DNA from 2 places in the Bacillus spongicola genome. Region 2 is predicted to be linked to the other one. Evidence: a T-box and tRNA genes for the amino acid it is inferred to sense, from the RefSeq annotation. Region 2 holds a T-box; the other holds one or more tRNA genes.
The links. The T-box of region 2 lies ahead of ileS (isoleucine--tRNA ligase). A T-box ahead of a tRNA ligase gene usually reads a tRNA of that ligase, here a tRNA-Ile.
Positions count from the first base shown of each region.

Region 1: it encodes a tRNA-Ile, which carries the amino acid that the T-box ahead of ileS (isoleucine--tRNA ligase) is inferred to sense. The anticodon was not compared.

Region 1 covers NZ_JAYKTS010000049.1:168-11,593, forward strand. The annotation lists rRNA gene rrf (5S ribosomal RNA) at 1-79, shown strand, start outside; tRNA gene U8D43_RS19815 (tRNA-Val) at 86-161, shown strand; tRNA gene U8D43_RS19820 (tRNA-Thr) at 274-349, shown strand; tRNA gene U8D43_RS19825 (tRNA-Lys) at 372-447, shown strand; tRNA gene U8D43_RS19830 (tRNA-Leu) at 571-652, shown strand; tRNA gene U8D43_RS19835 (tRNA-Gly) at 665-739, shown strand; tRNA gene U8D43_RS19840 (tRNA-Leu) at 752-840, shown strand; tRNA gene U8D43_RS19845 (tRNA-Arg) at 851-927, shown strand; tRNA gene U8D43_RS19850 (tRNA-Pro) at 933-1,009, shown strand; tRNA gene U8D43_RS19855 (tRNA-Ala) at 1,026-1,101, shown strand; tRNA gene U8D43_RS19860 (tRNA-Met) at 1,225-1,301, shown strand; tRNA gene U8D43_RS19865 (tRNA-Ile) at 1,326-1,402, shown strand; tRNA gene U8D43_RS19870 (tRNA-Ser) at 1,410-1,502, shown strand; tRNA gene U8D43_RS19875 (tRNA-Met) at 1,525-1,598, shown strand; tRNA gene U8D43_RS19880 (tRNA-Asp) at 1,686-1,762, shown strand; tRNA gene U8D43_RS19885 (tRNA-Phe) at 1,770-1,845, shown strand; tRNA gene U8D43_RS19890 (tRNA-His) at 1,856-1,931, shown strand; tRNA gene U8D43_RS19895 (tRNA-Gly) at 1,945-2,018, shown strand; tRNA gene U8D43_RS19900 (tRNA-Ile) at 2,021-2,097, shown strand; tRNA gene U8D43_RS19905 (tRNA-Asn) at 2,104-2,178, shown strand; tRNA gene U8D43_RS19910 (tRNA-Ser) at 2,183-2,273, shown strand; tRNA gene U8D43_RS19915 (tRNA-Glu) at 2,285-2,356, shown strand; gene glgB (1,4-alpha-glucan branching protein GlgB) at 4,173-6,056, shown strand; gene U8D43_RS19925 (glucose-1-phosphate adenylyltransferase) at 6,056-7,207, shown strand; gene U8D43_RS19930 (GlgC family sugar phosphate nucleotidyltransferase) at 7,236-8,264, shown strand; gene glgA (glycogen synthase GlgA) at 8,261-9,709, shown strand; gene U8D43_RS19940 (glycogen/starch/alpha-glucan phosphorylase) at 9,699-11,426, shown strand, end outside.
Region 2 covers NZ_JAYKTS010000007.1:140,077-151,502, reverse strand. The annotation lists gene U8D43_RS07425 (solute carrier family 23 protein) at 1-623, opposite strand, end outside; gene pyrR (bifunctional pyr operon transcriptional regulator/uracil phosphoribosyltransferase PyrR) at 759-1,298, opposite strand; gene U8D43_RS07415 (RluA family pseudouridine synthase) at 1,493-2,419, opposite strand; gene lspA (signal peptidase II) at 2,391-2,882, opposite strand; gene U8D43_RS07405 (hypothetical protein) at 2,935-3,198, opposite strand; gene ileS (isoleucine--tRNA ligase) at 3,313-6,078, opposite strand; T-box leader at 6,174-6,400, opposite strand; gene U8D43_RS07395 (DivIVA domain-containing protein) at 6,446-6,961, opposite strand; gene U8D43_RS07390 (YlmH family RNA-binding protein) at 7,053-7,826, opposite strand; gene U8D43_RS07385 (YggT family protein) at 7,894-8,154, opposite strand; partial or broken gene U8D43_RS07380 (cell division protein SepF) at 8,162-8,485, opposite strand; gene U8D43_RS07375 (YggS family pyridoxal phosphate-dependent enzyme) at 8,620-9,294, opposite strand; gene pgeF (peptidoglycan editing factor PgeF) at 9,291-10,112, opposite strand; gene U8D43_RS07365 (YlmC/YmxH family sporulation protein) at 10,174-10,455, opposite strand; gene sigG (RNA polymerase sporulation sigma factor SigG) at 10,988-11,426, opposite strand, start outside.

The sequences.
Region 1 (11,426 bases), on a different contig from region 2:
TACCGAACACGGAAGTTAAGCTCTTCAGCGCCGATGGTAGTTGGGGGTTTCCCCCTGTGAGAGTAGGACGTCGCCAGGCGGTTACGGAGGATTAGCTCAGCTGGGAGAGCATCTGCCTTACAAGCAGAGGGTCGGCGGTTCGATCCCGTCATCCTCCACCAAAGATTTTTGCAAAGCAAAATATCTTTCCATAAAAATCTGAAAAGGTTTAAGTATTTGCAAAGTAAATAAAAATGTACTTAATTCAGATAAACTATTAACTCAACTTAAGATGCCGGTGTAGCTCAACTGGTAGAGCAACTGACTTGTAATCAGTAGGTTGGGGGTTCAAGTCCTCTTGCCGGCACCACTTTATAATTATTTATTATCGAGAGCCATTAGCTCAGTTGGTAGAGCATCTGACTTTTAATCAGAGGGTCGAAGGTTCGAATCCTTCATGGCTCACCATAGATTTTTACGTAGCAAAAGATCTTACCATAAATCTTTAGAGAACTTAATTTTTGCATAGCAAGAGATCTTACCTTATAGGTTTGATTGGATTGCCAAGTTAAAAATTAAACATTATACTATGCGGGTGTGGCGGAATTGGCAGACGCACTAGACTTAGGATCTAGCGCCGCAAGGCGTGGGGGTTCGACTCCCTTCACCCGCATCATTTAATTGCGCGGAAGTAGTTCAGTGGTAGAACACCACCTTGCCAAGGTGGGGGTCGCGGGTTCAAATCCCGTCTTCCGCTCCAGAAATACTTTGTGCCGGGGTGGCGGAACTGGCAGACGCACAGGACTTAAAATCCTGCGGTAGGTGACTACCGTACCGGTTCGATTCCGGTCCTCGGCACCATTTTTAAAATGCGCCCGTAGCTCAATTGGATAGAGCGTTTGACTACGGATCAAAAGGTTAGGGGTTCGACTCCTCTCGGGCGCGCCATATTACGGGAAGTAGCTCAGCTTGGTAGAGCACTTGGTTTGGGACCAAGGGGTCGCAGGTTCGAATCCTGTCTTCCCGACCATTTCCATCCGTATATTGGGGCCTTAGCTCAGCTGGGAGAGCGCCTGCCTTGCACGCAGGAGGTCAGCGGTTCGATCCCGCTAGGCTCCACCAAAGATTTTTGCAAAGCAAAATATCTTACCTAACATGCAAAGCAAAATATCTTACCTAACATGCGAAGCGGAAATCTACTAGTGAATTTTATTCACTAAATACATTTTATTGTTTTTATATTATGGCGGTGTAGCTCAGCTGGCTAGAGCGTACGGTTCATACCCGTGAGGTCGGGGGTTCGATCCCCTCCGCCGCTACCATAATGGATCCTTTATAAGATACTTGGACCTTTAGCTCAGCTGGTTAGAGCAGACGGCTCATAACCGTCCGGTCGTAGGTTCGAGTCCTACAAGGTCCACCATATATACGGAGGAATACCCAAGTTCGGCTGAAGGGATCGGTCTTGAAAACCGACAGGCGGGTTATACCGCGCGGGGGTTCGAATCCCTCTTCCTCCTCCATTTTTAATAACACTTTTATCGACGCGGGGTGGAGCAGTTCGGTAGCTCGTCGGGCTCATAACCCGAAGGTCGCAGGTTCAAATCCTGCCCCCGCAATACATTATATTGCCAAAACAAATTAATGATTGCTATTTTCGTTTTGTGAGTTTAATGATAGTTATTTTCGCTTTGCGAAAAAACTTTGGTCCGGTAGTTCAGTTGGTTAGAATGCCTGCCTGTCACGCAGGAGGTCGCGGGTTCGAGTCCCGTCCGGACCGCCATTTATATGGCTCGGTAGCTCAGTTGGTAGAGCAATGGACTGAAAATCCATGTGTCGGCGGTTCGATTCCGTCCCGAGCCACCATTTTATTTTGGCGATTGTGGCGAAGTGGTTAACGCACCTGATTGTGGTTCAGGCATTCGTGGGTTCGATTCCCATCAGTCGCCCCATAAAATTCATTAAGCGGGTGTAGTTTAGTGGTAAAACCTCAGCCTTCCAAGCTGATGATGTGAGTTCGATTCTCATCACCCGCTCCAATGGGCCTATAGCTCAGCTGGTTAGAGCGCACGCCTGATAAGCGTGAGGTCGGTGGTTCGAGTCCACTTAGGCCCACCATATTATTCCGCAGTAGCTCAGTGGTAGAGCTATCGGCTGTTAACCGATCGGTCGCAAGTTCGAGTCTTGCCTGCGGAGCCATACTGGGGAAGTACTCAAGTGGCTGAAGAGGCGCCCCTGCTAAGGGTGTAGGTCGCGCAAGCGGCGCGAGGGTTCAAATCCCTCCTTCTCCGCCAGTTTTAATTTAGGCCCGTTGGTCAAGCGGTTAAGACACCGCCCTTTCACGGCGGTATCACGGGTTCGATTCCCGTACGGGTCATAAAAGACATCTCAATAGATGTCTTTTTTTTGTCCATAATATTACTAGTACCGACTATTAGACGGTTACAGTTGCTTTCCTAGAATGTGTGCCTCAGGATGTGGGAAACTTCTCTGTTCTATAGTTTCTTCTTAGTGATCCATCAATTTCTAGAGAATTGCTCGCTCAGTTGGTTATTGCTACAAATTTGAGAAGGATTTTCGAATTTATATAAAAGGCTGGGTATAAGTTGTAGGTCATTTTAGTGATGCGCTTGAAAAGTGTTTTGTAGATTCTAGTGAATGTAAATTACTGTTGAACAGCCTGTAAACTATGATAGAGAATACCCTTGAGCTTTCGATGCTGAAGAAGACGAACGATTTACTATTTCAATCATTGCAAAGATTATGATGGGGAAAACTTACTTTATTTACTATTTTGCTCGAATGGCTAGAAAATTTCCGATTAGAGAATCAGAGGACGATGCAGCAACAAAGGGAGCCAACATAACGAAAAGAATAAACTTTAAAAACATCATAAAGGGTGTCTATCTATACATGAAGATGAATGAAAAATCATTAATGGGAGGGAAAGTCTAGGTTGTTGATTCAAACTAGAGTACAAATTTAATCTAATCTTTTTCGACGTTTAAAAAATTGCAATAAAGTTTCAGACATTCCAAGCTGTTGGAATGTCTTTTTTTACTCTTTGATACGAAAGTGGGTTTTGATGCTGATTATAGCGCGAAAAAGAACCCTCCCTAAAATGGCTAATCCACTTTTTAAAAAAGCAAACAGAATTCTTTTTTTGTAGGTTTCTTGTTTTTTGCCTGCACTTTCATAAAGTATATATTGAAAGTGAACACAGTCATAACAATACATATTTCCGCTAGATGCACCGCTGTGGCATCATTCTAACCGTCGGAAATGGTGGCCAGCTTGAGGTACGAAGATCATCTTAGTACATACCAAATCATCGTTGACTGAATGGATTAAGACTAAACCGCTAGACTCCATTTTCATCTATTGCATTGTCTGTGAAGGACATGGGGCTTTCGTATACATTGTTGCTATTGAATCTAATTTTAGATGCAATCTTTCAATTTGTTGTTAATATTCTTTAAAAATGGCTGTTTTAGCAAAAATTGTGGCTTTTCGAATCAGTTGATCATCTATGATATAGCCTAATTTCGGGCATCATTTTGTCTATTTTTGATGGAAATCAACATAGAAATGGAAGATTTAATAAAAAATATGATGAAATAGTCACAATGTATACGAAAAGAGCCTTAAAATAGATGAAAAAATGAACTGAAATTAAGCTATTCACCCGTCTATAGGCTGAGTTGAATCGCAACATTCTTAGTGAAAACAAGCACTTGAAAAAATATCTATAGAATTTGATTGATTATCAATCCTACTTAATAATAGAGCTTATATTTAAGCAATTGAAAGCCCTGAAGCTATTGCAAAAATATACTAGAAACTTGTTAACTGTCAAAATTGAGTTAACCCTATTATTGGAAATGTTCCTTTTTATAGGCTATAATAAAATTGAATATTTAGAAAATTATATAACTCCGAACAATAACTTCCTTCCAGAGACCCATTAAATTCTAAATTCTTTTATTGTATCAACAAATACTTCTAATCTTTTTTTACATTTTTCTACTGATTTCGTCAAACAACACTGTTGGAAGCGCTTAATAAAAAAAGTGAACCGTTTTCATAAAAATCGATGTGGCTTTTTGTCGAAAGTTCGAGAGTGATTATTGAAGGAGAATAGCTTTTCTAGAAGAATACCAATAAGTAGACCAAGAAATGCGTAGGTGAAGCTAATGACAACTATTTATCCAAGTCCTTATGATATTCATTTATTTCATGAAGGGCAATTATTTGAAGCATATCTAACCTTTGGGGCTCACGTTTTAAAGACAGGAGATGCATTATCAACCACGTTCTGTGTTTGGGCACCAAATGCTGAAACAGTGTCAGTAGTAGGTAGTTTTAATTCATGGAAAGCTGATGAATTAAAAATGAAAAAAATTACTGAAAGTGGGATATGGTTTGTAAGTTATCCCTCTTCTCTTAAAGGACATGTTTATAAGTATCAAATTCTCACAAACGATGGAAAAACGTTGTTAAAAACGGATCCATTTTCATTCTTTGCGGAAAAACGACCGAACACTGCTGGGATAATCTGTGGAGAGAGTGAATTTAAATGGGACGATGAGCATTGGCTTTTTATGAGAAGAAAAGAGCCTGTTTATGATAAACCTTTGTTTATTTATGAAATTCATTTAGGGACTTGGAAAGTCAAAGGTAAAGAATTATTTTACACATATGCTGAGATTGCTGATGAACTTGTCCCTTATTTAGTTGAGCATGGTTATACTCATGTAGAGATTATGCCAATAACGGAACATCCTTTTGATCGTTCCTGGGGATATCAAAGCACAGGCTATTTCTCTCCAACCAGCCGATATGGAACTCCAGACGACCTAAGATACCTTATCAACAAATGCCATTTGCATAATATAGGGGTTATTTTAGATTGGGTACCAGGTCATTTTTGTAAAGATGAACATGGACTTTATCGATTTGATGGCTCGTATCTTTTTGATTATTCTAAAGAACACGACCGGGAGAATTATTTGTGGGGAACAGCAAATTTTGACTTAGGAAAAAATGAAGTACAAAGTTTTTTAATTTCAAGCGCACGCTATTGGCTTGAGGAATTTCATGTTGATGGTTTTAGAATTGATGCGGTTGCAAATATATTATATTGGGCTAACCAAGAATCACTTGTTCCAAATGAAGGTGCCATAGACTTTTTGAAGAAATTAAACTCTGCAATTTTCGAAGTGGAGCCTAATGCATTAATGATGGCTGAGGACTCAACGGATTGGCCACAAGTTACCTCCCCAGTTCATTATGGAGGATTAGGCTTTAATTATAAATGGAATATGGGTTGGATGAATGATGTGTTGAAGTATATGGAGACCTATGAGGGCGATCGAAAGCATGTACATTCTTTGTTAACTTTTTCATTGTTATATGCTTTTTCTGAAAACTACGTTTTACCGCTATCTCACGATGAAGTTGTGCATGGTAAAAAGTCATTATTAAGTAAAATGCCTGGAGATTATTGGCAGAAATTTGCGCAACTTCGTCTCTTATTGGGATATTTAGTCGCTCATCCAGGAAAGAAGCTTCTCTTTATGGGTACTGAATTAGCACCTTTCTCCGAATGGAAAGATCTCGATCAAATTGATTGGCATTTAGAAGATTATGACATGCATAAGGCGTTTAATGCATACATTAAAGAGTTGTTGCATTTTTATAGAGAAATTAATCCATTTTTTGAAAAGGACCATTTATCGGATGGTTTTGAATGGATTGATGTTGATAATAATGAGCAAAGCATTCTAAGTTTTATGAGAAAAGGTAAAAAGAAAGAGGATTTTGTAATTGTCATTTGCAATTTCACAAGCAATGTATACCACCACTATAAAGTGGGCGTGCCAAATGCAGACTATTATATTGAGCTGTTTAACAGTGATCATCAGCGCTATGGTGGGTCGGGTCAGATTAACGAGAATGATATAGCCGTAGTTAGCGAATCATTTCACGACAGACCAAAAACGGTAGAAATAACGATTCCACCTTTTGCAGTAGTTTATCTTCAGCCAGTTTATCAAGTGAGAGGAGAAAGGACATAATGGGAAAAACAAAGTGTGTAGCCATGTTATTAGCTGGAGGAAAGGGTAGTAGACTAAGTTCATTAACAGAGAGTTTAGCAAAGCCTGCTGTACCTTTTGGAGGGAAATATCGAATTATTGATTTTCCTTTGAGTAATTGTACAAATTCAGGAATTAATACGGTGGGTGTTTTAACACAATATCAACCTCTCGTTTTAAATACTTATATTGGAATTGGTAGCGCTTGGGATTTGGACCGGAAAAATGGTGGGGTTACCGTGCTACCTCCATATAGTGAATCATCGGAAGTGAAATGGTATACAGGTACAGCTAGTGCCATTTATCAAAACTTAAATTATATCGAACAATACGATCCTGAATATGTTCTTATTTTATCGGGTGATCATATTTACAAAATGGATTACGACAAAATGCTAAATTACCATATTGAATCTAAATCGGATGTAACTATATCTGTTGTCGAAGTACCGTGGAATGAAGCGAGTCGTTTTGGCATTATGAATACAGACAAAGATTTTAAAGTACTAGATTTTGACGAGAAGCCTGAAGAGCCTCGAAATAATTTAGCCTCAATGGGGATCTATATTTTCAATTGGTCGTTGTTAAAAGAATGTTTAGAATCAGATGAAAGAAACTCTCAATCTAGTAATGACTTTGGCAAAGATATTATTCCGAAACTTATAGAAGAAGGCAAAAATCTTATGGCCTATCCTTTTACTGGTTATTGGAAGGATGTAGGAACAATTCGAAGCCTATGGGAAGCAAACATGGATTTACTACGAGATGACTGTGATTTGAATCTATTCGATTACTCATGGCGAGTATATTCAGTCAATCCAAATCAACCTCCTCAATATATATCAGAGCAAGCAGTTGTAACAGAGTCTCTAGTGAATGAAGGATGTATTGTTGAAGGAACAGTTATCCATTCAGTTTTATTTCATGGAGTTGAGGTAAAAAAAGAAGCAGTCATTAAAGATTCAGTTATTATGCCAGGTGCAGTAATCGGGAAAGGTTCTTACATTCAAAATGCGATTGTTCCAAGTGACGTTAAGGTTCCAGCAGGGACTTTCATTGCAGCAAAAGATGACGAAGATGAAATTATTTTAGTTACCGATTCATATTTGAAGGCTGTTTTAGAAGAAGTTTAAATAACATCATAAGAATGGGGGAGAAATTATGAATAAAGCAATGATTGGCATTATTGACGCAACCACATTTCACGATACTCTCGAAGACTTACTTTTGCATCGTTCCCTAGCAGCGGTTCCATTGGCGGGGAGATATCGATTAATTGATTTTGTTTTATCAAATATGGTCAACTCAGGAATGGAAAGTGTGGCAATCTTTCCAAAATATCAGTATCGCTCGTTGATGGACCACTTAGGTTCAGGAAAAGATTGGGATTTAAGTCGCAAGAGGGATGGTTTATTTTTCTTTCCTGCACCAGCTTTGGAAAGCATCGAGGAGGGGCTCGATTCCTTCAATCATTTTGCACATCATATAGATTATTTTAAAAGAAGTCATCAAGACTTTGCTGTCATTAGTAACTGTTTCAGTGTTAGTAATATGGATTTTTGTCAGATACTAGATCGTCATATTGCAGAAGAATGTGACATCACAGTTGTCGAGCAAAAGGGGAATCCACTTGATATTTTTATTTTATCAACCTCCCTTCTCATTTCTTTAATTGAAAATCGATCAAATACGGGTTACTCCTGTATGCATGATGTATTAGAGGATGTGAAAAGTCAATACAGTGTAAATACGTATGAGTATGTTGATTATGTGAAGAAAATTGAGAATATCAACGATTACTACGATGCCAATATGGAGATACTATCACCTTCAATATGGAAGCACTTGTTTACTGACAATAACCCTATTTATACAAAGGTTAAAGATGAACCGCCAACCCGTTACACAAAGGAGTCACTGGTTCGAAACTCTATGGTGGCGAATGGTTGTCTGATTGAAGGAGATGTAGATCATAGTGTTGTGTTCCGGGCAGCAAAAGTAGGAAAAGGTTCATCGCTGAAAAATTGCATCGTCATGCAAAAGAGCCAGATAGGTGAAAATTGTGTTTTAGAATCTGTTATTTTAGATAAAGATGTAAAGATAAAAGATAATGTGAAATTAATTGGAACGCCTGAAGAACCTATTGTGATTCGTAAAGGGCTTGTTCAAGGAGAGTTGATGAACTCGTGAAGGTATTATTTACAGTTTCGGAATGCGTCCCTTTCATTAAATCCGGGGGATTAGCAGATGTAGCAGGGGCCTTACCGAAAGAACTTTTAAAATTAGGAACGGATATTCGTGTTATTTTGCCCAAATATAAAGGGATTCCCCTTCAATATCAAGAGAAAATGAAAAAGGTTGCTGAGTTTGAGGTCCAAGTTGGATGGAGAAAGCAGTATTGTGGAATCGAACAACTAACATTAGATGGGGTTATCTACTACTTTGTAGATAACCTATACTATTTTGAACGGGACACATTGTATGGTCATTATGACGATGGAGAACGCTTTTCATATTTCACACGAGCGGTTCTTGATAGTTTCCCTTATTTAGATTTTTTCCCTGATTTGATTCATTGTCATGATTGGCATACAGCGATGATACCATTTTTATTAAAAGTAGAATATATCCATCGCCAAGGTTATCATTTTATGAGAAGCATGTTCACTATTCATAATTTACAATTTCAAGGCATCTTTCCGAAGACAGTTTTATCGGACCTATTAAGAGTCGACCAGAAGTACTTCAATTCTGATCAATTAGAATTTCATGGAAATATGAATTTTTTAAAGGGAGGTTTACTAGCTGCAGATATAATCTCTACCGTGAGTCCAACATATCGTGATGAGATATTAGAAGATTATTATGGCGAGAAAATAAATGGTGTTTTACATGAAAGAAAAAGTCAACTAGTTGGGATATTGAATGGTATAGATGATACGATCTATAATCCGAAAGAGGATTCAACCATAATTCCGTACACTGTCGATTCTCTTGATAGCAAAATGGAAAACAAAAGAAATTTACAGATAGAATTTGGTTTGCCCGTGAGAGATGATGTTCCAATCATTGCTATCATTTCACGATTAACAAAGCAAAAAGGACTGGACTTAATAAAAGCTGTTTTTCACGAAATGATGCAAGAAGATGTTCAGTTTATTTTACTTGGCACAGGGGAATATGAGTTTGAGCAGTTCTTTCGTCAAATGGAAGCAAAGTATCATGACAAAGTACGGTCACATATAGGGTTTGATGAGGTTCGAGCACACCGGATTTATGCGGGCTCTGATTTGTTTTTAATGCCATCAAAGTTTGAACCATGTGGACTAGGTCAAATGATTGCTATGAAATATGGGGTCTTGCCACTAGTACGGGAAACCGGTGGGTTAAACGATACAGTGAATTCTTACAATGATGAGACCGAGGAAGGAAATGGTTTTTCTTTTACTAATTTTAATGCACATGACATGCTCTTTACTTATCAAAGAGCACTCCACTTTTATCGAAAACCAGCGATATGGGCATCCATTGTCAAACAAGCTATGAATAAAGACAATAGTTGGGCTCAATCAGCATATAAATACAATCAGCTCTATGCAGAGCTCATATCTAGGAGTGAGAGTCATGTTTTTTGATAAAAGTGAGTTTAAAGAGGCATTCTTAAAAAGACTAGAGATGAGTTATGGAAAGGCATTCCCTCACACAACAAAACGTGATCAATTTCATACGTTAGGACATATGATTAGAGAATACATTAGTATGAATTGGATTCATACTAATGAGCATTACAGGCTACAAAATCAAAAGCAAATGTATTATTTATCAATTGAATTTTTATTGGGACGACTCTTAGGGCAGAATCTCATTAACTTAGGAATCTACGATATCGTGAGCGGAGGACTGCAAGATTTAGGAATTGATTTAGATGATTTAGAAGAAGTCGAATCCGATGCAGGACTTGGGAACGGGGGGTTAGGTAGACTTGCCGCTTGTTTCATGGATTCGCTAGCCTCGCTCGACTTGCCTGGACACGGGTGTGGTATTCGATATAAACACGGTCTGTTTGAACAGAAAATTGTTGACGGTTACCAGGTAGAACTCCCTGAGCAATGGCTTCGTCATGGTCATGTTTGGGAGGTAAGAAAACCAGATTTGACTGTAAATGTCCCGTTTTGGGGAAGAGTAGAGTCATATGTGGATGAAGAAGGAAACTTGCGATTTGAGCATCGTGATGCTGAATATGTTAGTGCTGTTCCTTATGATATGCCCGTTGTAGGGTTTAAAAATTCTACGGTAAATACATTAAGATTGTGGAGCGCCGAGCCTTCTCGGTATCATGCTCACAAAGACATGATGAAATATAAGCGAGATACAGAGGCAATAACTGAATTTCTATATCCAGATGATACTCATGACGAAGGAAAGATTTTACGCTTGAAGCAACAGTATTTCTTGGTATCAGCAAGTATTCGTACGATAGTAGATTCATATCTTGCAAGAAATGAAAAGATTGAGAATCTTTCAGAATATGTTGTAATTCACATCAATGATACTCATCCTGTTCTTGCGATTCCAGAGTTAATGAGAGTACTGCTTGATGAGTATCGACTAAAGTGGGAAGATGCTTGGGAGATTGTTACGAAAACATTTTGTTATACGAACCATACGACGTTATCGGAAGCATTAGAAAAGTGGCCAATATCCATTTTTCAACCACTTTTGCCAAGAATCTACTCGATTGTTCATGAAATTAATGAGCGTTATTGTCATAACCTTTGGGAAACATACCCAGATGGGTGGGATCGAATCGAAGACATGGCAATTATTGCACATGGCCAAGTGAAAATGGCCCATCTGGCGATTGCAGGGAGTTACAGTGTGAATGGCGTTGCAAAAATTCATACCGAAATATTAAAGGAACGGGAAATGAATTTATTTTATCAATTTTCCCCAGAGAAATTTAATAATAAAACAAATGGAATAACACATAGACGTTGGTTATTAAAAGCAAATCAGGAGCTCTCAAATTTAATTTCAGAAACAATAGGCCCGGAGTGGGTTCATACACCAGAAAAATTAGCTCAATTACAATCTTTTTCTACCAATGGTGTTTTTCAAGAGCAGCTTGCAAAGGTAAAGCGTCTAAAAAAAGAAAAATTAGCTCATCGTATTTATCAGCAAAATGGCATTTCGGTTGATGTGAATTCTATTTTTGATGTACAAGTAAAAAGGTTGCATGCTTATAAGAGACAGTTATTGAATGTACTCCACATTATGTATTTATACAATCGTATAAAAGAAGATCCTACTTATAATATGCAACCACGCACGTTTGTTTTTGGTGCTAAGGCT
Region 2 (11,426 bases):
CCTGCGAAAAAAGCAATCAGGTACCCGCCTACAATTCCAGCAAGTATGGGTACTAAGCCGAGAAAGCCTCGTAAAAAAATGGCGCAGATAACGGTAATGGCTAGTGTAGCTAGTGCTACCATTAAGTGTGTGTTGCTATAAACAAGATCCGCTGGTAATGCACCAGGGTTTTCATACATACTCATATTGACAGCCGTCCCTGCAAGTCCTAAACCGATGACAATGATAACAGGTCCGACAACGATTGGAGGCAATATTCTCGTAATCCATTTCACTCCAAATTGATAAATAAACAATGCCACGATTCCGTATACAAGACCTGCTAGAAAACTTCCCATCATGACTGCTTCTGGTCCTCCTAAGCTTTTTGCTGCAAGTATCGGTGCGATAAAAGCGAAGGATGATCCTAAATAAGCCGGTATTTTTCCTCTTGTGATCATTAAGTAAGCAAGCGTTCCTAGTCCACTTGATACTAAGGCGACCGCCGGTGATAATCCTACTAAGAAAGGGACGAGGACAGTGGCTCCAAACATGGCGAATAAGTGTTGAATACTAAAGGTGATCCATTTCCCTATACTTGGTACTTCCCGTATATCTAGGATATCTTCTCTGTTTTTTTCCATTGTTGTTCCTCCTCTTTTTGGCGAAAAAAAGCCTCTTTGCTTTAAAATCTGACAAAGAGGGTAGGAGAAAGAAAGTGTACGCCACTTTCGTTTACTCCCTTTGTCAGCCTCTCTGGACTGCCCTTAAAAGGGTTATTATTCATTTATGCTTACTTTATCTTCAGTATCTACTTCGACTAACGCTACTTCGATACGCTCGTTACTGGATGTAGGGATGTTTTTCCCAACATAGTCGGCTCGAATCGGCAATTCTCGGTGGCCTCGGTCAATAAGAACTCCGAGCTGAATTTGTGAAGCCCGCCCCACATCCATCACAGCATCCATTGCTGCTCGGACGGTTCTGCCCGTATACAAAACATCATCAATTAATATAACGGTTTGATTATTAATATCCACTGGGATGTTTGAGCCTTTTACTTCTGGTTCTTCATTTTCAGTAATTTTCGTTAAATCATCTCGATAAAGCGTGATATCCACTTCGCCAACTGGAATGGCTTGTCCTTCTATTTCAAAAATTCTATCAGCGAGTCTTTCAGCTAGGTAAATGCCCCTTGTTTTTATACCAACAAGCACGCAATTCTGGACGCCTTTGTTTTTTTCAATAATTTCGTGGGCAATTCTTGTCAATGCTCTTCGAATTGATGGTGAATCTAAAACAACTGCTTTTTGTGTCATTTCTCCCCCTCCTTCTCGATAAAGTTAACCCGTATTTCAGAGATTTCTTACAAAAAAAACCCTCTTACATGTGCAAGAGGGGCATAGGTAGACAAATTCAGAAATAGATGCCATACATCTATCTTAATCCGTTTCCTTCTTAGCCTCTCTGGACTACGTTTAAAGGTTCATATTAAGTTAACCTTATTCTATAATCAAGAAGGTTGATTGTCAACGTTCTTCTCAAGATTTTGCAATAGATTTTCAAAAGAAGCCGGAAGAGGTGCTTCAAACTCGACATATTCTTCCGAACGTGGATGAATAAATCCAAGTACACCAGCATGAAGAGCTTGTCCTTCGATATCTAACGTTTTCTTCGGACCATATTTTGGATCTCCTGCTAAAGGAAAACCAATGTACTTCATATGAACACGAATTTGGTGGGTCCTCCCCGTTTCTAATTGACATTCCACAAAGGTAAAATCTTTAAATCGTTGTAGAACTTCAAAATGGGTCACTGCGTGTTTCCCCTGATCCACAATCGTCATACTTTGGCGATCTTTCGTATCACGACCGATTGGCGCATCAACTGTTCCATAGTCATGGGGAATCACACCGTGCACAATGGCTCGATATTTTCGAGTCACCGTTTTTGCGACAAGTTGGTTTACCAGACGCTCATGAGTAAAATCATTTTTCGCAATCATCAGCAAACCTGAAGTATCTTTGTCGATCCGATGCACAATCCCTGGACGTAATACTCCGTTAATACCAGATAAATCTGTACAATGGGCCATTAATCCATTCACAAGGGTACCTGAAGGATGTCCTGGTGCGGGGTGAACTACCATTCCTTTTGGTTTGTTTACCACAACCACATCGGCATCTTCGAAATAGATGTCTAACTCCATTTCTTCTGGTACAACATCTAATTCCTCTGCATCCGGTACCTCGATAACAAGCACATCATCTGCTGAGCATTTGTAGTTCGGTTTAACAGGTGATCCGTTTAGCAATACCTGTCCTTTTTTAATCCAGTTCTGGACTTGAGAACGAGACCAATCTTCTCTAATAGTTGACAAGACTTTATCCACTCTCTGTCCCTTTTGTTCTTCAAGTATTTGATGTTCCATTCTTTCCATGCGTATTCTCCTTCGTTTCTCTCTCTTCTTTAAATAACACGATAATCAATAGCGCTACGCCAACGGTTAGGGCAGCATCGGCAATATTAAAAATGGGGAAATCATACGAAAAGATAAACGTATTGATAAAATCAACGACTTCTTTACGAAAGACTCGATCGATAAAATTTCCGATTGCTCCTCCTAATATAAAAGCCAGACTTACGCTATACAACATTTTCCCCTTTGCCTCTTTTTGCATGTAATAAACAATTCCGCCGATCACAATGATCGTGATAATATAGAAAAACCACATCTGACCTTGTAGCATTCCCCATGCGGCTCCCTTATTTCGATGTGATGTGATATAGAAAAAATCTTGAATGATTTCAATATTTTCACCAAGGTTCACTTTTTGGACAATTAACCATTTCGTCCATTGATCTAAAAGAACAACGAATAAAGCAATAACATAATATACCACAAAGGTACCCCCATATCTCTAGAAAGTATTACCTTTGCATTTTAGCACATTATCATCGATTTTGAAAAATATTCTCATTAGTAGGAATTTCTATAAATGATTTTTTCCCATAACGTTCCCATTGCTTTTCATCAAAAGGGTAGTATTCGACCATTTCTTCTTTTAAGCGCGACGTATGAATCCAAGAATGAAGTACATTCATTAAGTCTTTCTGTTCTTCTTCAATGAGCTTTTGAACAATTTTATTATCGGAAGTGGCTTGCATTAATTCATATAAATTTTCTTCTAGCTCTCGTCTTAATTGATCGTGAACCATCTGCATCCCTCCATTTTCTCTTAGTATGGGTAAATGCCCACTTTTCACACGATGTAAGATATAGCAAAAAAAGCAGATGAGAATGTTCTCATCTGCTTTTTTCTTCGATCATATTTAGTTTATATAATTTTCTTTCACAACTGTTGCACAGCGAGGGCATAGTGTTTCATAAGATGTATCACTACCTACCTCAGTCGTTACCGTCCAGCAACGTTCACATGTATCACCCTCTGCTTTTTCGACCATGATTGCGACATTTTCAAATCTCATCGCCTCCTCTGGAGCAGCTGATAATTCTCCTCCTACTTCGAAAGTAGAAACAATAAATAATTGGTGAAGATTTTCATCAATGGAATTCAACAACGCTCTTGTTTCTTCCGCAACATAAAGCGTTACTTTCGCAGTAAGTGATTTTCCAATCACTTTTTCATTTCGAGCTTTTTCAAGTGCTTTCAATACTTGATCACGAAGATCTAGAAAATTCCCCCATTTTTTGATGATGTCCTCACAATTGTCATAGTGCTTTACTTCTGGCATATCTACTAATTGAACACTTTCCTCAGACACACCTGCAATAAAGGACCACACTTCGTCCGCTGTATGAGAAAGAATCGGACTCATAAGCTTTGTTAGAGAAACTAATGATTCATACAGAACGGTTTGCATTGCCCGACGGTCTTGGTGATCAGCCGCTTCGATATAGAGTACATCTTTTGCAAAATCTAAATAGAAAGAGCTTAAATCCAACGTGCAGAAATTATTCACTGTATGATAAATGTTCGCAAATTCATACTGTTCATACGCATTCTTTACCTCTGAAACTACGTTGTTCAATCGGATCAATAAAAACTGATCTACCTCACGTAGGTCTTCATAAGCAACCGTATGCTGAGCAGGATCGAAATCGGCTAAATTACCAAGCAGGAAACGATAGGTGTTACGAATTTTCCGATATACTTCTGCCACTTGTTTCAAAATCGGATCGGAAACTCTTACGTCTGATTGATAATCCACAGACGCTACCCAAAGTCGTAAAATATCCGCACCTAACTGTTTCATCACTTTAGAAGGAACAATCACATTCCCCAATGATTTACTCATTTTTCGTCCTTGACCATCAAGAGCAAATCCATGAGACAATACTCCTTTATATGGCGCATTGCCTGTAACAGCTACTCCTGTTGTTAGAGAAGAGTTAAACCAACCACGATATTGATCGGATCCTTCTAAATATAAATCAGCTGGTCTTTGCAGATCTGACCTTGCTTCTAATACGGATTGATGTGAAGAACCGGAATCAAACCAAACATCCATAATATCTTGTTCTTTTGTGAATTTCCCATTCGGACTTCCTTCATGGGTGAATCCTTCTGGAAGAAGATCTTTGGCTTCACGATGGAACCAAATATTTGATCCATTTTCTCTAAATAAATTTGAAACATGAGCAATCGTTTCATCTGTGATAATAGGCTCACCGTTTTCAGCATAAAACACCGGAATCGGAACGCCCCATGCTCGTTGGCGAGAAATACACCAATCGCCACGGTCTCTTACCATATTAAACAGACGAGTTTCTCCCCATGCTGGTACCCATTTCGTTTCTTTTACTGCTGTCAAAAGCTCATCACGGAAAGAATCTATTGAAGCAAACCACTGAGCGGTTGCCCGGAAAATAATAGGTTTTTTCGTTCGCCAATCATGCGGATAAGAATGGGTAATAAAGTCTATCTTGATGAGCGCTCCTTCTTCTTGAAGCTTATCAGTAATTGGCTTATTGGCTTTATCATAAAACAATCCTTCAAACCCTGGAGCTTCGTCCGTCATGACCCCTTTTTCATCAACTGGACATAAAACGTCTAATCCATATTTTCTTCCTACTTGGAAATCGTCTTCACCGTGTCCTGGCGCTGTATGAACACACCCTGTGCCTGATTCTGTCGTGACGTGATCACCTAAAACAATGACTGACTCACGATCATATAAAGGATGTTTCGTCTTAATGTGTTCTAGTTCAGAGCCCTTCACTTGCTTATCGATCGCAACGTTTTGCCACTCCATCGTTTCCGAAACTTCTTTAAGCAAATCCTTAGCTATAACATATTTCTTAGCATCTACTTCAATGACTACATAAGTAAGATTCTCATTCACAGCAATCGCTAAGTTAGCAGGAATAGTCCAAGGCGTTGTTGTCCAAATCACAAATGAGGTCCCCTCTTCTAACACACCATTTCCGTTGGTAACATCAAATGCCACATAAATCGATGGAGACCGCTTATCCTGATATTCGATTTCTGCTTCTGCTAGTGCCGATTCTGATGTTGGAGACCAGTACACAGGTTTTAATCCTTTGTATATATAGCCCTTATTCGCCATATCACCAAAAACTTTAATTTGCTCTGCTTCATATTCCGGCTTTAACGTAATGTAAGGATTATCCCAGTCTCCGCGAACACCAAGTTGTTTAAATTGTTCGCGCTGGCTTTCCACTTGTTCATACGCGTATTTTTCACACAATTCGCGAAACTCAGCGACTGTCATTTCTTTTCGTTTAACGCCTTTTTTAGTTAATGCTTGTTCAATCGGTAGTCCGTGTGTATCCCAGCCAGGAACATAAGGAGCTTGAAAACCATTCATCGATTTAAATCGCACGATAAAATCTTTCAAAATTTTATTCATTGCGTGACCCATATGAATATCACCATTCGCGTAAGGAGGTCCATCATGAAGCACAAACAATGGACGATCTTTTGTCTGTTCTTGAACCTTTTGATAAATGTTCATTTCTTCCCATTTCGCCTGGATTTCTGGCTCTCTTTTCGGAAGATTCCCGCGCATCGGAAATTCCGTTTTTGGCATTAATAATGTATCTTTATACTCCATTTCCATTCCTCCTAAAACTATCTGCTACCTTTCATTTTACCTATGGAAACAGAATTTCAACCACTTTTTAAACAAATAAAAAAGCCCTCATCCCAAAAAGGGACGAGAGCTTACATTCCCGTGGTACCACCCTAATAGACCATAGCTGATCCACTTTCTTGATTCGTAACGTGAACAAAACGCCAACCTCTATTTCATCCATCGACGGTTCAAGGTGGGGCTCAAGGGTGATCTTCCATTCCTCTGCCTTATCGTGCTTTCACTCTCCACGACTCGCTAAAAAAGTTTTTGAGAATGGTACTGTCCCTATCTCTGCAGATTTCCTATAGTAATTTTGAATTTATTATATGAAAGATGCCATAGAACGTCAAGTAAGAGAGTCCTCTTCTTGAAGTGCTTTTAACTCAGTTGCATCTAAGTCAAACTCCATTAATTGATCCCAATCATCATTTTGGATTAAATCTAATTGTGCTTCAATTAACATTTTAAAACGAGTTCGGAAAACTTTTGACTGTTTTTTCAGCTCTTCAATTTCGATTGCAATCTTACGCGCTTTTGTTAATGATTCATTAACAATGCGATCGGCATTCTTTTCCGCTTCTTTTACAATTAATTTTGCTTCTTTTTGTGAGTTATTGCGTACTTCGCCAGCTGCTTCTTGGGCTACGATAATCGACTTGTTCAGAGTCTCTTCAATTGTCGTAAAGTGACCTAAACGTTCCGTCATACTATGTAGACTTTCTTCTAATTCTTTCTTCTCACGAATCAAAATTTCAAAATCCTTAATAATTTGATCCAAAAATTCATTTACCTCATCTTCATCATAGCCACGGAATCCACGACTAAATTCCTTGTTATGAATGTCTAATGGTGTTAAGGGCATGCTGCCACCTCCACTGCGATTCGTATAAGTATCTATTACATTATACTGATGTTTCGACAGTTTGTGGACAAATTCCTGTAAATTTCTTAATTTATTTTAAAAATCCAGCAGTCATTCTCCACTTTTCTCTTTTTGTTTTTCCATCTAGTGATAGTATCTTCACTCTTCCAAAACCTTTTATAGAAAGTACATCACCAGTATCACAAGTAAAGGAAACCGATTCTATTTCTTGCCAATTTACTTTCACTTTACCTGATGTGATGAGCGATTGAGCTTTACTTCTACTCATATTGATAACTGTTGACAACACCACATCAAGTCGTAAAGAGGAAGCTGTCTTCACAACTTCAACCCACTCCTCATCAGCTGTTATGGCTTCCTCAGGTGGCAATGACGTGACCTTCACACCAGCTTTCCCGATGTGAGTCAGGTTCATTTCAATATAAGATGCAAGTTCTTTTACAGCAAAAAATTGAATATCTCCGTTTCGGAGCACAATATCACCGAATTTCTCTCGTTTAATTCCAAGAGACATTAAGCTCCCAAGCATTTGGCGATGTTCTAAAGTAATAAATTTCCGCTGATAACTTACTGAAAATAAAGCGGTTTGATAGTCATCTGTTTGTGGTTCAAAATACGAAGGATAGAGTAGACATCGCTTCCTCTCAGACTGCTCACTACCTCCACCGAATGCGATAAGAATATCCTCTCTATTTCCAACAATGGAGGTAACAATGAATTGCTGTCTAGGGTCTAGAAAATCAGTCAACCTTGGGGCATACTGATTTTCTACTTCCTGCACCCACTGCAAAACATAATCGACAAAAGCTCTTTCTTCTTCACGAAAATGTTGATATAAATTCACGATTCTCTCCTTACCTGAAAAATAAATGGAAGCGCTATATTAGCTACTCCCTGTTATGACGCTTAGCTTAAAACATATTAGCAATCGACGCTAGTCCTCTTGCAGCAAATTGAAGTGTAAAAATCGCAACGATAGGAGAAATATCAATCACCCCAAGCGGTGGAATAATACGACGAAATGGCTCAAGAAACGGCTCACAGATTCTCGCTAAAAATTGGCCGACGGAACTCTCTCTTGCATTTGGAAACCAGGACAATAGAATATAAATAATGAGCGCCCAGTTGTATAATGATATTACTTGAAAAAGGATACTGAAGACAAAATCCATGATTATGTTACCACCTCGATTCTTGTTGTAGATCTTCTTCTTTTAGAAACTCTGTGATATTCCCAGAAACCTCGTAATTATCCGGTGTACACAAAAAAATATTTGTTCCTATTCGCTGAATATCTCCACCTATAGCGTATACAGTTCCACTTAAAAAATCAACTATCCGCTTCGCTTGATCCTGAGATATCCGTTGAAGATTCACAACGATTGCACGGCGATTTTTCAAGTGATCCGCTACCTCTTGTGCTTCCGCATAGATTCTTGGTTCTACTAATACCATTTTGGATGATTTTTGGAGACTTTGTAAACTCACAACATTTTGCTTAGATTGGGAGCTTGATTGTGACGAATGCATTTCATCCGATTGACTTGCGTTTGCTTCCATAGAATCCATATATTCTTCTTCATCTTCAAGGAAGAAGAATTTTTTAATATTTGTTTTGATTCCCATATTTTCTCCTCCTATTCATCTCCGACTAATGCTGTTCCAATTCTAACAAAGGTCGCACCTTCTTCAATTGCAATTTCATAGTCATTCGACATACCCATTGACAACTCTTTACAGGGCGCATAGGTAAGTTGCAAATTTTGCACAGTTCGCTGTACCTTTCTAAGAGACTGGAAATATGTACGCAAACGATCTTCATTGCTAATATGGGGAGCCATCGTCATTAATCCTTCGACAATAATATTGGAGTACGGCTGCAACTCTTTTATAAAGTCTACCACATTTTCTGGTGCTAGACCGTGTTTTGATTCTTCCCCTGATACGTTCACTTGTACAAAACAGGAGATCGGCTTTTTCGAACGCTTATGAATTTCTTTTGCTAATGACATACGATCTAGAGAGTGAATATACCTCACTTTCTCTATTATGTTTTTCACTTTTCGAGTTTGCAGTGATCCGATAAAATGCCAATGAACATCCTGGTTGATTCCTTCGTATTTTTCAAGTAGACCTTCTTCTCTATTTTCGCCGAAATGATGTAGACCAGCATCTACTGCTTCTTGCGTTCGCTGGATGGAGGCGTATTTTGTCACAGCAATGATTTTTACATCCTCTACATGTCGGCCAGAATTTAAGCATGCTTTTTTTATGTTTTTTTCTATACGTACTAAGTTCTTTGATACGCTCATGACGACTCCTTCCAACCTATAAATCCTAGCATTCTCCCGGTCTTTCCTCGGTCACGTCTGTGAGAAAAAAAGCTAGAAGAATGACAAGATGTGCAAAGACTCGATGTAACAATATTCTCTTCACAGAGGCCACTATTTAACAGAATAGCATGATTTACTTGTTTTAAATCTAATAAATATTGTCCCTTGTCTTTTACAGTATAATACGTTTCGTCTATATTCGTCACTATTTTATCGATTTCTTTTATCACTTTATCGTCCACCTTATAACAATTTTTGCAAATTGATGGACCAATTATGGCTTGAATATCTGACATTGCCACACCCATTGAAGCCCATTTATCTACCATTTTAAGGGCGATTTGGCCAATGGTTCCTTTCCAACCTGCATGGACGATGCCAATTAAATGACTCTTCGGAGCAAAGAAGTAAATAGGTACACAATCAGCAAATGCTAACGTAAGCAGAAGACCTTTTTCTGCGGAGTATAGTCCATCTGTTCCCTTTAAGGAAGTAGTATAATTCTCTGCACCTCTCCCCAAGTGTTTTTGAGGTATTTCTTGAATTTGATCTCCGTGAGTTTGCTCTGCTCCTACCCAAAGTGATAAAGGAAAACCAATCTCTTCAGCGACTTTCTCCCGATTTTCCACGACCAAATTCTGTTGATCGCCAACATGGAAACCAAGATTTAACGAAGAGTATGGCTCCAAACTCGTCCCATCTTCTTTCGTGGTAAATCCTGCAATTAAAGAGGAAGAATTCTCCATCCAACTCGACAATATAAACGTTTTCTTCCCATACCTTGTGAACGGTTCCATCCTTTTACCTCACTGTTTTTTTTTAGTTTAACACAGAAAAGAGAGCCTTGTCTCGACTCTCCTAAGTGGATTCTTTTGGTTGGTCTAATTTCCCTTGTAAATAATGGGATTCTTTAAAACGAACTAAGATAACATCTGCTCCGATTTTAACAATGGCCGTCCACGGGATCACAATTTCTTCTTCTCGACCAAAAAAACCCAACAATTTCCCAGTCCCACCTACTACAATCGCTTCTATCTTTCCCGTATCCAAATTAATTTCAATATCTCCAATATTCCCTAATTTTTTCCCGTCTGATACGCTTACTACATCCTTCGTTTGAAAATCTGATATTCGTACCAACTCGTTCCCCTCTTCCCAAAAACTGTCTTACTTGATTATATGCAAAAAAAAGAAGGAGCAGACCTTCCCTCTCCACTCCTTCTTTTTCTTATTCATAAATCAATTCTAAACAGGTATTTAGACATGCTGTAAACCATAAAATAAATGATACATTAACCGGAGACAGCTATAAAATCGTCAACACTAACAAGGTCAAAACCTTCTCACGATCTAAGTTGTATGGCCTACAAGTTGAAGAATAGTGGTAGCAACAGGACCTCGTATGCCTATCGTCCCTAGCTAACCACCTTCGCTTTTTATTTGGCTAGCTCCGGTGAATATGGACTTAGGGCATTTGTCTGCCCACTTCGTGAAAAGGGATTCACTGCGTGTTCTGACAGATGCCTATCGTCCCTAGCTAGCCACCTTCGCTTTTTATTTGGCTAGCTCCGGTGAATATGGACTTAGGGCATTTGTCTGCCCACTTCGTGAAAAGGGATTCACTGCGTGTTCTGACAGATGCCTATCGTCCCTAGCTAGCCACCTTCGCTTTTTATTGTATATTTTTGTTCATGTGCTTTATTGCTGCTTTTTCTAGACGTGATACTTGGGCTTGGGAAATTCCAATTTCCTCGGCTACTTCCATTTGTGTTTTTCCTTGGAAAAAGCGTTTACGGATGATCAACTTTTCTCTTTCGTTCAGCCTTCTCATACCTTCTTTAAGTGCAATTTCCTCTATCCACTGAATATCACGATTTTTTTCGTCACTTAGTTGATCCATTACAAAGATTGGATCGCCTCCATCATTGTAGATAGGTTCAAACAGGGAAACTGGGTCTTGAATGGCATCTAGCGCAAAGACAATATCTTCGTGAGGAACGTCTAACACTTTCGAAATTTCCTCTGCCGTTGGTTCTCTAGAAGTTTGGGCCATGAGTTTCTCTCTCACTTGAAGAGCTTTATAAGCGATGTCTCTTAAGGAGCGTGATACC